One region of the Niveispirillum sp. FG156 genome, then DNA from elsewhere that is predicted to be linked to it. Evidence: predicted binding sites of a transcription regulator. Region 1 holds the regulator's gene; the other holds the start of a gene.
The links. The regulator PhoB, encoded in region 1, activates phosphate uptake and scavenging genes when phosphate is short. The targets are predictions, from matches to a motif close to TNTCATAAAACTGTCA.
Positions count from the first base shown of each region.

Region 1 (6,029 bases):
CGCCGGGGGGACGATCCGCCCGGCTTCTCCATCGCGATCCGCGACCGCGTCATGCGCGCCTGGGGAGAGGTGCATGGCCTGTGCGACCTGTGGCAGCGCGGGGCGCTGCGGGCACGGGATGCCGCATCGGCCAAGGCCTATATCCTTGGTTTGCTGGCGCAATGATACCGGCGATCAAGATTGTTGACCGCCGGTACGGCGGCGACCGCCGCCGCGCGCCACATGGCGCGTAGCCAAGCCCACGGATGTGGGCGCCGGCGATTGAGGGGCGGGAAAGATTGACCGGAGGTCAAGATTTCATGCCGACCGCATAATTCGCCCGCCACCCCTGCGCCCTGCGATATCCCGCCGCGCTTGTTTGGCACTTCACGCCAGGGCGCGGGCGACTATCTTCTGCACGCCATGCAACTGACCACCATCCCCGAACACATCCTCCCGGATGCCCTGGCCGCCGTCGCCAGCAACTTGACCCCCGAAAGCCGGACGGCCAAGGTGCTGGCCCGCATTGCGGCCACGCGCGATCTGATCGCGCTGGGTGTGGACACGCCTTCCCACCGGGCGGCAGGCGTCGCTCTGGCCCGCCGCTTTGGCATCGGCGTAATCGATGAGGAGCCGCAGGCCGCCTTTTCCTATGATGGTCATTCCATCCGCACCCGGTCAGAGGCCTATGTCCTGATCCATGAGGTGGCACACTGGCTGGTGGCCCCGCCGGAACGCCGGGGCCTGATCGATTTCGGCCTGGGTGCCGGTCCTGAGTCCGGCCGGATTGAGGAGGCCAACCGCGCGCTGGCCGTGGGCCAGGATGACCAGATACGCGAAGAGGCGCTGGCCTCGCTGCTGGGCATCCTGTGGGAGGTGGAGTTGGGCCAGCCCGCCATCCTGGCCTTCCTGGAACAGAACTGGCTGGAGGGCTGGGAAAGGCCTGCCTGCGCGGAGAATCTGACCGACAATGTCGAAGCGCTTTTGCAGGCGGGTTTGATCAATGCGGATGGGCGGCCAAATCCGCCGGAATCGTGCGTGGATCGCACCTGCGCCGCAGCTTGATTTCGTTATTTCACACCCCCTTGCGGGTGGTTTGAGGATGCGGTTCCCTGAAGGCAAAACCATTTGCCCCAGGGGGGAAACATGTCCGGCGCACCCGCCATCCTGTCCATGATCGGCAACACCCCGATCGTCCGCATCACCCGTTTCGATACCGGCCCGTGTGAGCTGTATCTGAAGCTGGAAAACCAGAATCCCGGCGGCTCCATCAAGGACCGTATCGCGCTGAAGATGATCGAGGCGGCGGAGGCAGAGGGCAAGCTGGCCCCCGGCGGCACGGTGATCGAGGCGACGGCAGGCAATACCGGCCTGGGCCTGGCCCTGGTCTGCGCCGCCAAGGGCTACCGCCTGATCCTGGTTATCCCCGACAAGATGGCGACCGAGAAGATCAACAATCTGCGCGCCCTGGGCGCACAGATCCACATCACAAGGTCGGATGTGGGCAAGGGCCACCCCGCCTATTACCAGGACATTGCCGAACGCCTGTCGACCGAAATTCCCGGCAGCTTCTATGTGAACCAGTTCGCCAACCCCGCCAATCCGCGCGCGCATGAGGAATGGACCGGCCCGGAGATGCTGCGCCAGATGGATGGCGACATTGACGCGGTGGTGGCCGGCATCGGCTCTGGCGGCACCTTCACGGGCCTGGGCGCCTTCTTCGCCAAGGCCAGTCCCAAGACCGCCATGGTCATCGCCGACCCGGTCGGCTCCATCATTGCCGATCTGGTGAACAAGGGCACCCATGACGAACCCGGTTCCTGGGTGGTCGAAGGCGTGGGCGAGGATTTCGTGCCCCCCATCTGCGACCTTCAGTACGCCAAGGCCGCCTATTATGTCAGCGATACCGAAAGCCTGAACGCCGCGCGCGACCTGCTGCGGCTGGAGGGCATCCTGGCCGGCTCCTCATCGGGCACCCTGTTCGCGGCGGCGCTGAAATATTGCCGGGCGCAAACGACGCCCAAGAAGGTCGTCACCTTCGTCTGCGACACGGGCAACAAGTACCTGTCGAAGATGTTCAACGATGCCTGGATGGAAGATCACGGCTTCACCCCGCGCGAGCGTCATAACGATCTGCGCGACCTGATGACCCGCCGCTTCGACAAGGGTCAGGTGGTCACCGTCGGGCCGGAGGATACGCTGCTGACCGCGTACAAGCGGATGCGGATTTCCGACGTGTCACAGTTGCCCGTGATGGAAGGCGAACGGGTGATCGGCATCCTGGATGAAAGCGACCTGCTGCTGCATGTCGAAAAGGACCCGGCGCGGTTCCGGGACAAGGTCTATACGGCCATGGTCAACCGGCTGGAAACCCTGCCCGTGACCGCGACCATGGCCGACCTGCGCGCCCTGTTCAACCGCAACATGGTGGCCATCATCATGGATGGCCCGGTGTTCCTGGGCCTGCTGACCCGCACCGACGTGCTGAACCATCTGCGCCGGCAGTTGGGGTGATATCGCCTCAACGCACTTGGCTCCCCTCGTCATCCCGGCGAAAGCCGGGACCCAGGGGCCACAGGATCAAAGCTCTACGCTGCTTTGGTCGAAGCCGCCGAAAGGTCGGGCATTCGGCCCCTGGGTCCCGGCTTTCGCCGGGATGACGAAATAGGCCGCGCACTGTAGAAAAAAGGGCACTGTCCCTCGACAGCGCCCTTTTCAATTCTCTGTCCCAAGACTCACATCGTCGTCTTGTTATCCAACGCATAACCCGCCGAACGGACGGTGCGGATCACGTCCTGCTCTTCCGTCTCGTTCAGCGCCTTGCGCAGCCGGCGGATATGTACGTCGACGGTGCGCAACTCGACATAGACGTCGTGGCCCCAGACGATGTCCAGCAGCTGTTCACGCGAGAAAACCCGCCCCGGATGCTGCATGAAATGGCGCAGCAAGGCGAATTCCTTCGGCCCCAGATGGATATCCCGGCCCCCGCGCCGAACGCGGTGGGCCGCCAGGTCCATGGAGATGTCGGAGAAGCGCAGCAGCTCCTCCGCCAGACCCGGCGAGGCGCGGCGCAGGACGGCGCGGATACGGGCGACCAGTTCGGTGGGGCTGAACGGCTTGGACAGGTAATCATCCGCCCCGCTGTTCAGGCCACGGACCTTGTCCGCCTCTTCCCCGCGCGCCGTCAGCATGATGACGGGCGTCTCGCGGGTCTTGGGATTGCGGCGCAACTGGCGGCAGACCTCCAGCCCGCTCATCAGCGGCAGCATCCAGTCCAGCAGGATCAGATGCGGGCTGCGTTCATCGGCCAGCAGCAGGGCTTCTTCCCCGTCACCGGCGGTGATGACCCGGAACCCTTCACGTTCCAGGTTGTAGGACAGCAGGGTGACGAGGTCGGCCTCGTCTTCAACAACCAGGATCAGCGGCTTCAAGGCGGCGTTCATCGGGGTCCCTTGGCGCTAGATGGTGGCGGGGCGGGGCTAGCTCAGCCCTCGCCCTCGACCGGTTCAATGATGGTGAAGCTGGACTTGTCGCTCTTGGGCCGTTCCGCCGTCAGCGGCTGGCCCTTGACCAGGAAATGCACGGTTTCCGCGATGTTGGTCGCATGGTCGCCGGCGCGTTCCAGGTTCTTGGCAATGAACAGAAGATGCGTGCAGGGGGTGATGTTGCGCGGGTCTTCCATCATGTAGGTCAGGACCTCGCGGAACAGGCTGGTATAGAGATCATCCAGCTCCTCATCCCGGTGCCAGGCGGCCACGGCCTTGTCGACATCGCGGTCGATATAGGCGTCCAGCACATCCTTCAGCATTTCCTGCACCAGACGGCCCATGCGCGGGATGGTCCCGGCGGGGCGCATGATGGGCAACTGCGCCAGCGCGATGGAGCGCTTGGCGATATTGGCGGCATAGTCGCCCGTGCGTTCCAGATCGGCGGAGATTTTGAGTGCCGCCAGCACCTCACGCAAATCCACGCCGACCGGCGCGCGCAGCGCCAGCATGCGGATGGCATCATGTTCGATCTGGCGCTCAAACTCATCCAGGCGGGTATCGCCCTGCATGACCTTGGTGGCGCCTTCGACATCGCGGCGGCCCACGGCCTGCACGGCCGCTTCCACCTGCGCCTCCACCACGCCGCCCATCTGGGCGATCAGGTTGGACAGGCGCTGCAATTCCGCCTCGAAGGACTTGACGGTATGTTCGGTCGGCGACATGGACGTGGGTCCCTTAAAGCATGATGACCGTAGGTCGGGGTGAGGCAGGCGCCGAACCCCGACAAGCGACGGAACCGTGTAAAAGTCGGGGTTCGGCGTTGCCTCACCCACGACCTACGGCAGCGGGCATCAACCGTACCGGCCCGTGATATAGCCCTGGGTGCGCTCATCGCGCGGGTTGGTGAAGATTTCCTCGGTGTCGCCCACCTCCACCAGATCACCCAGATGGAAGAAGGCCGTGCGCTGCGATACACGCGCGGCCTGCTGCATGTTGTGGGTGACGATGGCGATGGTGAAGCTCTCGCGCAGCTCGTCGATCAGCTCCTCGATATGCGCGGTGGCGATGGGGTCAAGCGCCGAGCAGGGCTCGTCCATCAGGATGACTTCCGGGCTGACGGCAACGGCGCGCGCGATGCAAAGGCGCTGCTGCTGGCCGCCCGACAGGCCGGTGCCCGGCTCATGCAGGCGATCCTTGACCTCGTTCCACAGGCCGGCGCGCTTCAGCGAGGTTTCGACGATGGCGTCAAACTCGTCCTTGCGGGTCGCCAGGCCATGCAGCTTCGGCCCGTAGATCACGTTCTCATAGATCGACTTCGGGAACGGGTTCGGCTTCTGGAACACCATGCCGACACGGGCGCGCAACTGCACCACGTCCAGCTTGGGATCGTAGATATCCTCGCCATCCAGCAGGATCTTGCCTTCGACGCGGCAGATATCGATCGTGTCGTTCATGCGGTTCAGGGTGCGCAGGAACGTGGACTTGCCACAGCCCGAGGGGCCGATCATGGCCAGCACCTCGTTCTGGTAGATATCGACATTGACGCCGTGCAGGGCGCGCTTGGCGCCGTAATAGACCTTCACGTCGCGGGCCGACACCTTCACCGGCTGGGTGACGGCGGCTTGTACAGGCTTGTTCAGGGTCATGCTGTCCATTTTTACCACCGACGTTCGAATTTCTTGCGCAGCCAGATGGCGGCACCGTTCATCAGGATCAGGAAGGCCAGCAGCACAAGGATGGCGGCCGAGGTCAGTTCGACAAAGCCGCGTTCCGGCTTGTCCGACCACATGAAAATCTGCACCGGCAGGACCGAGGAGCTGGCCAGCAGGCCGTCCGGGGCCGACGTGATGAAGGCGTTCATGCCGATCATCAGCAAGGGCGCCGTCTCACCCACGGCATGGGCCATGCCGATGATGGTGCCCGTCATGATGCCCGGCATGGCCAGCGGCAGCACATGGTGCATCACCGTCTGCAGGCGCGAGGCGCCCATGCCCAGCGCTGCCTCCCGGATCGAGGGCGGAACCGCCTTCAATGCCGCGCGGCTGGCGATGATGATGGTGGGCAGCACCAGCAGGCCCAGCACCAGACCACCGACCAGCGGGGCAGAGCGCGGCATGCCGAAGAAGTTGAGGAATACCGCCAGACCCAGGAGACCGAACACGATGGAGGGCACGGCCGCCAGATTGTTGATATTGACCTCAATGATCTCGGTCAGCCGGTTCTTCGGCGCGAACTCTTCCAGATAGACGGCCGCTGCAACACCGATGGGCAAGGCCGTGAACAGGGTCACCGCCATGGTCAGCAAGGTGCCGACCGCCGCCCCCAGCAGGCCTGCCAGCTCGGGATAATTGCTGTCGCTGGCGGTAAAGAAGGTGGTGTTGAAGGCCGACCGCACGTCGCCGCGCTGTTCCAGGCTGTCGAACCAGGCCAGCTGCTTGTCGTTGATCGGACGCTCCACCTCCGGCAGGGTGCGGTCGATGCCGCCCTTGACGATCTGGTTGATGCCGTCCGATGCTGGCAGCCAGACCTCGATCGTCTGACCGACCAGGGACGGGTCGCTGT
Region 1 covers NZ_JBMDKE010000024.1:77,417-83,445, reverse strand. The annotation lists gene ACODSP_RS16535 (TetR/AcrR family transcriptional regulator) at 1-165, shown strand, start outside; gene ACODSP_RS16530 (hypothetical protein) at 355-1,044, shown strand; gene ACODSP_RS16525 (pyridoxal-phosphate dependent enzyme) at 1,126-2,493, shown strand; gene phoB (phosphate regulon transcriptional regulator PhoB) at 2,715-3,422, opposite strand; gene phoU (phosphate signaling complex protein PhoU) at 3,464-4,189, opposite strand; gene pstB (phosphate ABC transporter ATP-binding protein PstB) at 4,319-5,122, opposite strand; gene pstA (phosphate ABC transporter permease PstA) at 5,125-6,029, opposite strand, start outside.

Region 2 (6,029 bases), on a different contig from region 1:
TTTTAACGATCATGCCGCCGATCAGCGAGGGATCGACCTTCACATCCAACTTGATGTTGGAACCTTCGCCCTTATTCAGAGCGGCGGCGAGGTCGTTCCACTGCGCATCCGTCAGCGGACGAGCAACGGTGACGCGCGCCGTGCTTTCGCCACGGCGGCGGGCCAGTTCGGCCAGATACCCGTCGATCATGCCCGGAAGGGTGAAGAGGCGGCGATTGCGCGCCACCAGCCCCACGAACTTCCGCACGAGTTCCCCGATGCCAGCCGCAGCCAGGACGGCTTCCATAGCGCGTTCCTGTTCGTTGCGGGCGAGCAGCGGGCTGCCGATCAAGCGGCGGAGGTCCGCGCTTTCAGCGAGCAGAGCCTTGACGGACGTCAGATCCTGGGCCGTCTGGTCCAGGGCCTGCTGCCCATCCGCGAGATCGAACAGAGCGCTCGCATAGCGCGAGGCGAGTTCGGAGACGCCAGTCCCTTCGGTTGCCACTGGTAACCTCGGTTAAAGTCCGTGGACCTGAATAATTTCAGGACGTTAGCAATGATCGGCCATCCCGGAAGAGGACCCACCGGTGTCGAGCGAGCGAGCATGTAACACAGCCATAGCCCCTACGCAACAGCGCGCCTGTGGATTGGGGGTATGCGGTTTTGCACCGCTTCCCTTGGATTTGGCCAGCAACCGCGCCGCTTTGCGACCTTGGTCGCATCAAGAAGCTGTGCAGTTGCGAAATGGCTTTTTCCCAGCAGGCGGCCAACCTGACCTTCCGCATGCCCTATGCTTTTGGACCGTCAGGGATTAAGGCCGCATTAAGGGTGCGGGAGCAGGCTGGCCCCAGGTGCGGAGATGCCCGTGCCACCAAAGTCTGAGGCCATGCCATGTGCGTCATTCTGCCCTTTGCCCGCCAGCGTTTCACCCCCATGGACATGGTCGCCTGGAAATCCATTCTGGCCGACCGCCGCCGCCGTGGCCTGTGGCAGCGGACGGAACGGTCCAGCACCCGCGAGCGCGACTGGATTCTCGTCTGGCTGCCGGGCCTGAATGACCCCAGCCTGCGGCTGGAACGTGACGCCCAGGGCACCTACCGCCTGTCCTTCCATGATGGCCAGGGCTGGTTCCAGTTCCGCCAGGGGCCGGAGATCATCGACTGTCTGGCCCATGTGGAGCCGACGGACCGCCTGCACCCGGCGGCGCGTAGGGCGGATTAATCACCCCCGCCCACCACACGCAGACGGCCACTCCATATAGATATGTCGACGGGCAGGCGGGCGATGGTATCGCCATCGCCCTGCACCGGCTCTCCTACCGGCCCCTCGATCCGGGCGGCGATGGCCGGCAGAATCAGGACATCCGACCGGTCGGGTAACAGACCCAGGGTCATCGCGCCGGCATAGGTCAGGGCCGCCAGCCGCCCCGGCCGTGTGAACAGCACCGCGTGCAGCACCGGCTGCTCCAGCCGCACGTTGGGGGCCAGCACGAAGGTTCCGGCATAGAAATGACCCTTGCACAGGATGCAGCTGACTGCCCGGTGCCGGCTGATCCCGCCATCGGGCGCCGTTAACGTCACCTCATAATCCAGCGACGGCCCCGCCAGAATCTCCCGCAGGCCACCCAGCGCATAGGCGCCCTTGCCGATGCGACGTTTCAGGGCCGGGGCGATCCCCGCCACCACGCGGGCATCCATCCCCACCCCGGCCATCATGGTGAACAGCCGGCCATTGGCCATGCCGGCATGGACCGTCCGGGCCGGCCCCAGGGCCAATTGTCTGCCGATTCGCACCGCCGATCCCGTCAGGCCCAGTTCGTGGGCCAGGACATTGGCCGTGCCCAGCGGCACCACACCCAGCGGCGGCAGGTCGGACAGGCCAGAGGCGGCCATACCGTTCACCACCTCATTGATGGTGCCATCCCCGCCAGCGGCGACAATGACATCGGCAGTGCCCGACCGGGCCAGATCGCGCGCGATGGCGGTGGCATGGCCTGCCGCATCGGTCGTGTGCAGCGCCGCCACCGCCCCGGCATCGGTGGCGGCGGCCATCACCTGCTCCACCAGCCCTGGCCGGCGGCGCCCCGCCACGGGATTGAAGATGATCGCGACCCGGCGATCCAGCCCATGTGACATTTCCAGTACATCTCCATGACGGAAGGATGAAGTGGCAATGTAATATTGATGACAGTCCGGAGAAGTTTTCGCAGGAACGGTACAAATAACCATCAGAGGCACTGACAGTACACCAGATGAAGCGGTATAGAACGGCGCGATCCGCTATGGCTAGTCTTTAATTCTGGCGGACGATTGGTGGTTGGGTTGACCGGCGATGGGGGAACATATGCTGGGCGACGGGGACGTGCTGCGCTATCGCGCCATCTGGCTGTCGGACATCCATTTGGGGACACGTGGATGTCAGGCCGACATGCTGTTGGATTTCCTGAAACATACCGAATCCGATGTGCTGTATCTGGTCGGCGATATCGTCGATGGCTGGCGGCTGAAGAAAAGCTGGTACTGGCCACAGTCGCACAATGACGTGGTGCAGAAAATCCTGCGCCGCGCACGCAAGGGCACTCAGGTCTTCATGATTCCCGGCAATCATGACGAGGCGTTCCGCGACTATATCGGCCTGCAATTCGGTGGCGTGACCATCCTGGAGGACACGATTCACACGGCGGCTGACGGCAAACGCTATCTGGTCATCCATGGTGACCAGTTCGACGCCGTCGTGCGCTACGCCAAGTGGTTGGCCTTCGTGGGCGACACGGCCTACACGTTCCTGCTCTGGCTCAACACCCTGTTGAACAAGGCGAGGCGCAGGCTGGGTTTCCCCTATTGGTCGCTATCCGCCTACCTGAAGCACAAGACCAAGAAGGCCGTCGAATTCATCGGCGATTATGAGACCGCCCTGACCGACGAGGCACGCCGGCGGCAGGTGGACGGGGTCATCTGCGGCCATATCCACCATGCCGAAATCCGCGACATGGACGGCGTGCTTTACGTGAACGATGGGGATTGGGTCGAATCATGTACCGCACTGGTGGAACATCCCGATGGACGGCTGGAGATCCTGCGTTGGGCGGATATTGTCGCCGCCCGCCAGGCGGTGAAGGTAGCGGCGTGAAGCTGCTGATCGTCACGGATGCCTGGCATCCGCAGGTCAATGGCGTCGTGCGCACCCTGACGACGACGCGGGCCGAACTGGAACGGTTGGGACATAAGGTGGTGGTGATCGCCCCCGACCGGTTCCGCACCATCCCCATGCCCACCTACCCGGAAATCCGCCTGGCCCTGGCGCCGGGCCGGCGGGTGCGACGGATGATCGAGGAGGCGCAGCCCGATGCCATCCATATCGCCACCGAAGGCCCGCTGGGCTTCGCGGCCCGGCGCTACTGCCTGAAACACAAGCTGCCCTTCACCACCGCCTATCACACACGGTTCCCGGAATATGTGCGCGACCGGGCGCCGGTGCCGCTGTCGCTGTCCTATGCCTTCATCCGGCGGTTCCATGCGCCGGCCCATTCGGTGATGGTGGCCACGGCCAGCATCGAGGCCGATCTGGAAAGGCGCGGCTTCACCAATATCCGCCGCTGGTCACGCGGGGTGGATACCGACCTGTTCCGCCCTGGCACTAAGGACCTGTTCGCGCATCTGCCCCGCCCCGTCTTCATCTCCGTGGGCCGGGTGGCGGTGGAGAAGAATATCGAGGCGTTTCTGAGCCTTGACCTGCCGGGATCGAAGGTGGTGGTCGGTGACGGGCCGCAATTGGCGGAGTTGAAGGCCAGATATCCCGGCGTCACCTTTGTGGGCGCCAAGCATGGCGAGGAATTGGCCCGGCATTACGCCGCCGCCGACGTCTTTGTCTTCCCGTCCCGCACCGACACGTTCGGCTTGGTCCTGCTGGAGGCGCTGGCGTCGGGCCTGCCGGTGGCGGCCTTCCCCGTGCCGGGGCCACTGGACGTGATCGGCGGCAGCGCGGCAGGGGTGTTGAGCGAGGATTTGCGGGGAGCGTGTTTACAGGCGGTGGGAATCGGCCCCACGGTCTGTCGCGACCATGCGCTGGGCTTTTCTTGGCAATCCTGCGCGCAGCAGTTTTTGGCGAACCTGCGGCCGTTCAGGGAGGCGTCATAGCAGGCTAGCTGGCGACAAACCGCGCGTTCCGGCAGGAGATGATGCCGTCCATGAATTTGAAGGCACCGAACTCCGCTTCCCGCCAGCCATAGCCTGGATAGAAGCGGTCAATAATCCAGCCCCGCTCCGACAGCAGTTCCAGCAAGGCGACCTCGATATCGCGGCCATGCGTGCCGATGTGCATCCGCTTCACTTGGCGGGTCAACGACTCGATGGCGGCGGGGATGGCCCGGATTTCCGCCCCCTGAATGTCGATATGCATGATGTCGACGATACCGCCGCGCCCAACCGCCTCAAGCATGATGTCGGACAGGGGTTGGACCTTGACGATCTTAAACGGATTGGCCATCCCGTCGATCACCACATAGGGGGTGTCGGCTTCGTAAAGGTTCTTCAGCATCTCGCCCGGCACCGGCTGGACCGGCGTCCCGTAATCGACGCCCTGGCGGACCTCCATCAGCTCATAGGAAACGGTGTCCGATACGCCGCCCGGTACGAGCAGGCGCTGGTCCGCCGTCACACCGTTCAACTCCAGATGTTCGGCCATCCAGTTGAACTGCGTTTCCTGCATTTCGATTCCGCAGAAGAAGCGGCTGGAAATGCGGCCTCCCCGGAACCGGTCCAGCGCCTTGGCCGCGTTGGCCAGCCAGCGCCCATAACCGGCGCCGACCTCGATCGAAACGAAATGGTCCTTGGCCGCCGCTATGGCGCCCAGCAGGTCGATCCATTCGTAATAATCTTCCGAACAGGGCTCCGGCAGTTGGGGGTTGCCCTCCGACTTGCGGAAATACACCGCCCCGCTGGAGACCATTTCCGGGAAATCTTTGATCGATACAGGCTTTTCATAGTGGTGGCGCGTACGGCACCCGACATTATTCACATGGAACTCGTCCTCGTCGCGCGGGACTTCCATGTCGAATTGTTCGAAAACCGGGTGATCCCGCACCGCCGCCACTCCCCCTTGATTGGACGCGCAGACGGTAGCATACGGGCGGAACAGCGACCACTCCCCGTCGCTCAATCCTCTTCCTTCACCCGCTCCATGTCCGCGCCACAGGCGGCCAGCTTGGCTTCCACCCGCTCATACCCGCGATCCAGATGGTAGATGCGGTTAACGGTGGTTTCCCCCTGCGCGGCCAGACCGGCCAGGACCAGCGACACCGACGCACGCAGGTCGGTCGCCATCACCGGCGCGCCTGTCAGCTTCGGCACGCCGCGCACCAGGGCGGATGAGCCATGGACGGTGATGTTGGCGCCCATGCGGGTCAGTTCCGGAACATGCATGAAGCGATTCTCGAAGATCGTCTCCGTGATCATCGAGGCACCCCTGGCCACACACATCAGGGCCATCATCTGGGCCTGAAGGTCGGTGGGGAATCCAGGGAACGGCTCCGTCATCACATCCACGCCGACCAGTTCGCCGGCAGAGGCCACCAGCAGGCCATTGGCGGTTTCCGTGACCTTCACGTTGGCGCCAGCCAGGGTCTTCACCACCGCCTTCAGGTCGTCCATGCGGGCGCCGACCAGTTCCAGTTCCCCACCCGTGATAGCGGCGGCCATGGCGAAGGTGCCGGCCTCGATACGGTCGGGCAACACGGCATAGGTGGCGCCATGCAGCCGATCCTTGCCCTTGATCACCAGACGGTCGGACCCGATCCCCTCAATCTCCGCACCCATGGCGATCAGGCAGCGGGCCAGATCGCCGATCTCCGGCTCGCGCGCGGCATTCATCAGGATGGTTTCGCCCTTGGCCAGCGTCGCCGCCATCATCAGGTTTTCGGTAGCGCCCACCGACACCTGCGGGAACACGAATTCCGCGCCGACCAGCCCGCCTTCCGGCGCCTTGGCCAGGATATAGCCGCCTTCGATATCGATCTGCGCGCCCATGGCCTGCAGGCCCTTGATATGCAGATC
Region 2 covers NZ_JBMDKE010000026.1:66,437-72,465, reverse strand. The annotation lists gene ACODSP_RS17395 (F0F1 ATP synthase subunit delta) at 1-484, opposite strand, end outside; gene ACODSP_RS17390 (hypothetical protein) at 871-1,200, shown strand; gene ACODSP_RS17385 (diacylglycerol/lipid kinase family protein) at 1,197-2,114, opposite strand; gene ACODSP_RS17380 (UDP-2,3-diacylglucosamine diphosphatase) at 2,311-3,108, shown strand; gene ACODSP_RS17375 (glycosyltransferase family 4 protein) at 3,105-4,115, shown strand; gene ACODSP_RS17370 (class I SAM-dependent methyltransferase) at 4,120-5,136, opposite strand; gene murA (UDP-N-acetylglucosamine 1-carboxyvinyltransferase) at 5,133-6,029, opposite strand, start outside.
Region 2: the regulator PhoB is predicted to act here: its motif matches at 2,153-2,168, upstream of ACODSP_RS17385 (diacylglycerol/lipid kinase family protein).